One region of the Marinomonas rhizomae genome, then DNA from elsewhere that is predicted to be linked to it. Evidence: predicted binding sites of a transcription regulator. Region 1 holds the regulator's gene; the other holds the start of a gene.

Region 1 (3,165 bases):
TAGAAGCAAAACACCTTGCAAAAAGCTACAAAAAACGCCAAGTCGTAAAGGATGTATCTATCTCGGTTGAATCTGGCGAAGCTGTTGGGTTACTAGGCCCAAATGGCGCAGGCAAAACAACATGTTTTTATATGATCGTAGGCATGGTGACAAATGATGCGGGTGGCGTTTTTATTGACGGTGTCGATGTGACTGGCGATGCTATGCATACACGTGCGCAAAAAGGCATCGGCTACCTTCCACAAGAAGCATCAATTTTTCGTAAGATGACCGTTGAAGACAACATTCTAGCCATCTTAGAAACACGCAAAGAACTAACAAAAACACAACAAAATGAGCGACTGGAAGAACTTCTTGAAGAGTTTCACATTACTCATATTCGCACCAACCTAGGCATGGCATTATCAGGCGGAGAAAGACGCAGAGTAGAAATAGCCAGAGCCGTTGCGATGAACCCAAAATTCATCTTACTTGATGAACCCTTTGCTGGCGTAGACCCGATTTCGGTCGGAGATATAAAGCACATTATTAAACACCTCCAAGAGAGTGGAATCGGCGTTCTAATTACCGACCATAATGTCAGAGAGACTCTAGACATCTGTGACAAAGCTTACATTGTTGGCAATGGTTACATTATTGCATCCGGTGACGCCAATACCGTCATTAACAATGAACAAGTCAAAAAGGTCTATTTAGGTGACGACTTCCGTCTGTAACCCCTTATCATTGCTGTAGAAAGGGAGTAGTATGCACAACTCATTCCAATTCATTCAATTAGAAGAAAGAGTTGCTCTATGAAGCAGTCTTTACAATTAAAGCTCGGCCAACAGCTGACAATGACGCCTCAACTGCAACAGGCTATTCGCTTGCTGCAGCTTTCTACGTTGGATTTAAAACAAGAAATACACGAATTCCTTGAATCTAACCCGCTGCTTGAGCTAGACGACGACGAACAACTGCATAACGAAATACCAGCCAGCATAGAATCCAAAAGTGCCCCTGAGACAACCGTCGATAACAACGAAGAAGCACGCGTTGAATCAGAGTGGACTGAAAGCATCCCCGAAGAACTATCTATCGATAGTAACTGGGATGACACCTATCAAAGTTCTGCCGCTGTCAGTGATCACAATAGTTATGAAGGTGACGGAGACTTCGAAAGTCGCAACGCTCCAGCTGAAAGTATCCAAGACCATCTAATTTGGCAATTGAACTTAACTCACATGTCAGACCGTGACATTGAAATTGCTTATGCCATTATTGAATGCGTTCAACCTGATGGCTACTTAAGCATTTCTACCGATGACATTTGTGAGTCCCTTGGCATCGAATTAGAAGACCTAGAAATAGAAGAAGTCATTGCTGTGCAACATAGACTGCAACGCTTCGACCCTGTTGGCGTATGCTCAATCGACCTACGCGACTGCCTTCTAGTACAATTAGAAGCCTTCCAGAGTCATCCGCTTTATAAAAGCACATACAACCTTATTGACCATTACCTACCACTATTAGGTAATCGAGATTTCGCACAACTGAGCCGCAAAACGAAACTAAAAGACGAAGCGCTAAAAGAAGTCGTCAACTTGATTCAACAGCTTAACCCGCGCCCAGGTTCAGTGATCGACGCAGATGATACAGATTACGTCATTCCTGATGTTTCAGTGAAAAAGCGTCATGGTGTATGGCAAGTTGAGCTAAACAACGACGCCCTACCGCCAATCAAAATCAATGAAACCTATTCTGCGATGGCGAGCACAGCGGCAACTACAGAAGACGCCACTTACATCAAAACCTCTCTTCAAGAAGCAAAATGGTTCATGAAGAGCTTGCAGAGCCGCAACGAAACATTATTGAAAGTGGCCAGCTGCATTGTAAGTCGACAAATTGATTTCTTCGAACTCGGTGAAGAAGCCATGAAACCCATGGTGCTTCATGATGTTGCAGAAGAAGTGGGTATGCATGAGTCAACCATTTCACGGGTGACGACGCAAAAATACATGCACACACCAAAAGGTATTTTTGAGCTTAAATATTTTTTCTCCAGCCACGTGAATACCGCCTCTGGAGGAGAATGTTCTTCTACCGCAATACGAGCTATGATTAAGAAGCTTGTGTCAGATGAACCAGCGAAAAAGCCATTAAGTGATAACAAGCTAGCGGCTATTTTAGCAGACCAAGGCATACAGGTTGCGCGACGTACTGTAGCCAAATATCGAGAGGCGATGAACATCCCTCCTTCCAATGAACGAAAACGACTGATCTAAACGGATACCATTTTATCATGTCCTTGAAATCATTATTAAAAGCAGAACTTGTTCTCGCAAAACAAGACATTGTTAGTAAGAAACGCGTCCTTGAGAGCCTTGCTGAAGTCGCTTCCAACCGCCTTCATTGCAACAACGAAGAAATCTATGACGCACTACTTGGCCGAGAAAAACTAGGCAGTACAGGCATTGGTAATGGCATTGCTATTCCGCATTGTCGTCTAGAGTCGGCAAACCACACAGCTATCGTTGTCATGTCACTGCAAACTCCAATTGATTTTGACTCTATCGATAAACGAGCGGTCGACCTAATATTTGCGCTGATTGTGCCACCTCAAGAATGCGATCAACACCTTTCTACATTGGCTCAAATCGCTGAGTTAGCACAATCTCCAGAATCACTGGATAAATTACGTGCGGCACAAAGCAGCGAAGAACTATTCAATATATTTGACTCATTAATATAGGAAATAAGCATGCAGGAAGAGTCCGTCACAATCATAAACAAACTGGGCTTGCATGCTCGCGCAGCGGGCAAGCTGGTTGAAACAACCTCTCGTTTCTCTTGCGACATCACCATAGAAAAAGAAGGCCGCAATGTTGATGGAAAAAGCATTATGGCCATGATGATGCTGGCCGCTGGCAAAGGCACTGAAATTCGTGTCAAAACCAACGGTGAAGATGAAAACGACGCAATTAAAGCGGTGATAGAATTAATTAACAATCGTTTTGGTGAAGACGAGTAAGGAATCAATGTCAGAGCAAAACACGCTTAACCACCTGCAAACGGTCACCGAATCGCTCGAATCTGGTGCCACCATGCAAATCCGTTATTTACTTAACGGCGCTTTGCCAGCTCAGGACGTTGCTCGCCTATTAGAGTCCTCCCCTCCCAAAGAAC
Region 2 (3,165 bases), 1.5 Mb from region 1:
AACCCGCGTAATCGCGTTCTAAATAATGCTTCATGGTCTGTGTTCCATTGTTTGTAAGGTATTTTGGGAGCGGTTATAGACTCCAATGAGCATAGCGCCCAGTAAAAGCTTTGCTAACCCGCTGCCCATATTGACCTTTTTTAGAGGTTTGTAGGCCTAACTGATGCAATGATTCTGCCAGTTTTACCGCGGCGACAACGCCATCAATAATAGGAACCGGCAGTTCTGATGAAAGTTGTTTGACCAAATTCGACATGCCAGCACAACCTAGCACAATGGCATCGGCGCCATCTTGTTCGATAGCCGCTAAACATTCCGTTTTCAGAAGTTGATAGGCTTCAGGACCGATATTTTCTAATGCCAAAACAGGGATGTCGGTGGCTCTTACTCCGCTACAATGATGCTTATGACCATACTTTTGTAGTAAATGCTCACTCGCTGGTAAAGTGCGAGATAGCGTGGTTACAACACCAAAACGATGGGCAATCAGGCTGGCCATGTGAAAGCCCGCTTCAGCAATGCCGATGACAGGTGCGTCAGCTAATTCGCGCGCCGCATCTAAAGCTGGATCGCCAAAGCAAGCAATAATGTGAGCGTCGACACCTTGTTGTTTGCCTTGTTCGATAAGATCGAGAAGAGCCGCGCTGGCGATGACTTCATCAAAAGCACATTCGATGCTTTTTGGGCCATGCTCTGGAGTACTAGCGATAATATGGGTGCTATCAAGAGCTATAGATTGCGCGCTCAGCGCCATAGCGTGAGTCATGTCGGCGCTGGTGTTTGGGTTGATTAGTTGGATTCGCATGGTGCTCCTAGCGGCCAAAAAGTTGTTGGAAATCTATGCTCTCTTCAGGTTTGCTTTCGAGAATGAGTGAGGATTTGATGTGTTTAAGGTGATGACTCATCCAGTTTTGCGCCTTGTCTGCGTTTCCTTGATCAAGAAGATCCAGTAGCTCCGAGTGTTCGCCGCAGTCGCAACCAACACTGCCGCGTGTGCCGTAAGCAGCCAGTATTAAAGAAGATCGATAACAAAGCTGTTCGATAAAGCTGGCGAGCACTTTGTTGCCTGATAATGTGGCCAATTCATAATGAAAGCGAGCGGTTAACTGAATAGAGTCAGCAAGTTGATTACTTTCTTCTGCGTGTTTTTCTTCTATCGCCATAGTGCGAAAGCGTTGAGACTGCGCCGAATTCCAGTGCGATAGTAAAGCAGGGATGAGTTGTGGCTCGATTAATATTCGACTGTCTAGTACTTCTAATGCCTCTGCTTTGCTTGGGTGATTTACTTGTGCGCCTTTGTTTTTCTCGATCACCACAAAATGTTCTAAGGCGAGCCGCTGTAATACTTTGCGAATGCCGGTTCTGCTTACGCCAAAGGCCTCTGATAGACGGTCTTCTGGTAAGCGCGCACCTGGTGGCAGTTGGTGTTCGACAATCGCTTTTAACATTTGTCGGTAGATGTTCTCGTCATTGGACATGTTGCTCTCTATTAACTGTATACAATCTATTGGTAAATATTGTTGATGAAATAATATAGCACGACAACTCGTCAGGTACATCTCAAATAAAAGTCCAATCATGTTGCACAGAAATGGTGTGTTTATTTTGTTTTTGACTCGGATTAGTGCGTTATAAGATGCTTTTATGTCTGTAAATTGTGTTTTTTCCTAAATTCTTGGGTTTCTGTTTTTGGCACATAAATTGTATTTGTCATTGTATACAATTAAAAAGGAACAAGACCATGAAACAAGAATTTGAGCAAAGCCCTAGATTAGCGAATAGCGATCTACTGCCGGAGAAAGATCAAAAGTGGGGATGGTATAGCATTTTCGCTTTTTGGATGTCCGATGTGCACAGTGTGGGTGGTTATGTGTTTGCCGCCAGTTTGTTTGCCTTAGGGTTAAATGGTATTCAGGTATTTATCAGTCTGTTATTGGGGATTTCCATTGTATTGGTGTTTGCCAATCTGATGGGTAAGCCGGGACAAAAAGCAGGTGTGCCATTTCCTGTTGTTGCTCGTATGTCTTTCGGCGTGTTCGGTGCGAATATTCCGGCCATTATTCGAGGCTTGATCGCGGTTGTCTGGTACGGTATTCAAACCTTTCTGGCATCCAGTTCCTTTATTATCTTGTTGCTGTACTTCTTCCCTGAAATGGCATCGCTTGCGGACGAATCTTTTATCGGTCTGTCTTACCTAGGCTGGATTGGCTTCTCTGCTATGTGGGTCGTGCAAGGCATTGTGTTTATGTTTGGTATGGACATGATTCGTAAAGTGATTGATTGGTCTGGCCCTGCTATTTACATCGCTATGTTTGCGTTATGTATTTATATGATAAATCTAGCGGGTTGGGAAAACATCAGTTTCAATCTGAGCTCAAATAATCTGACGGGCCTAGATGTGTATGCGCAGATGTTTATTGCGATTGCCTTGGTCGCGGGTTATTTCGCAGGGCCAACACTTAACTTTAGTGACTTCTCTCGTTATTGCGGCAGTTATAAAAAATTAAAATTGGGTAACCTGTTGGGCTTACCGTTTAACTTTGTGTTGTTCTCTTTGTTCAGTGTGGTGATTGTTTCGGCTTCGATTCCTGTGTTTGGTCAGATGATCACCGATCCAGTGGAAACCGTGAAACGTCTTGATTCTGGTTTTATCACAGTACTGGGTGCATTGACGTTTATCTTTGCGACAGTGGGTATCAATATCGTGGCGAACTTTGTTGCGCCAGCGTTTGATTTTTCGAATGTTTCTCCACAGAAAATCAGCTTTAAAGCGGGTGGTTTTATTGCCGCATTTGGTTCTGTTTTACTAACGCCTTGGAACTTGTTCAATAACCCAGAAGTGATTCATTACACAGTGGATGTATTGGGCGCGATGATTGGGCCTTTGTACGGCATTATTATTGTGGATTACTTCTTTATCAAAAAAGGCAACATCGATATAGCTGCCTTGTATACAGAGTCACCAAAAGGCGCTTATTGGTATGAAAATGGGGTGAATAAGAAGAGTGTGTATGCCTTGGTTATTGCGGGCGCGGTTTCTATCTTAGCGACCTTCGTATTTAGTGCCTTGGCAAACTACGCTATCTTTATTGGTGGTATCGTGGCGGCCTTGTCTTACCGTTATATGATGGAGCCAGAACGTCTTGCTTTGCAAAGTATGAACCT

The links. The regulator sigma-54, encoded in region 1, starts transcription at its own class of promoters, with help from an activator protein. The targets are predictions, from matches to a motif close to TGGCACNNNNNTTGCTNT.
Region 2: the regulator sigma-54 is predicted to act here: its motif matches at 1,691-1,708, upstream of KDW99_RS02230 (NCS1 family nucleobase:cation symporter-1).

Annotation. Positions count from the first base shown of each region.
Region 1 covers NZ_CP073343.1:1,955,987-1,959,151, reverse strand. The annotation lists gene lptB (LPS export ABC transporter ATP-binding protein) at 1-716, shown strand, start outside; gene KDW99_RS09215 (RNA polymerase factor sigma-54) at 795-2,264, shown strand; gene ptsN (PTS IIA-like nitrogen regulatory protein PtsN) at 2,282-2,731, shown strand; gene KDW99_RS09205 (HPr family phosphocarrier protein) at 2,741-3,010, shown strand; gene mgtE (magnesium transporter) at 3,018-3,165, shown strand, end outside.
Region 2 covers NZ_CP073343.1:496,280-499,444, forward strand. The annotation lists gene puuE (allantoinase PuuE) at 1-34, opposite strand, end outside; gene KDW99_RS02220 (aspartate/glutamate racemase family protein) at 74-805, opposite strand; gene KDW99_RS02225 (GntR family transcriptional regulator) at 813-1,478, opposite strand; gene KDW99_RS02230 (NCS1 family nucleobase:cation symporter-1) at 1,742-3,165, shown strand, end outside.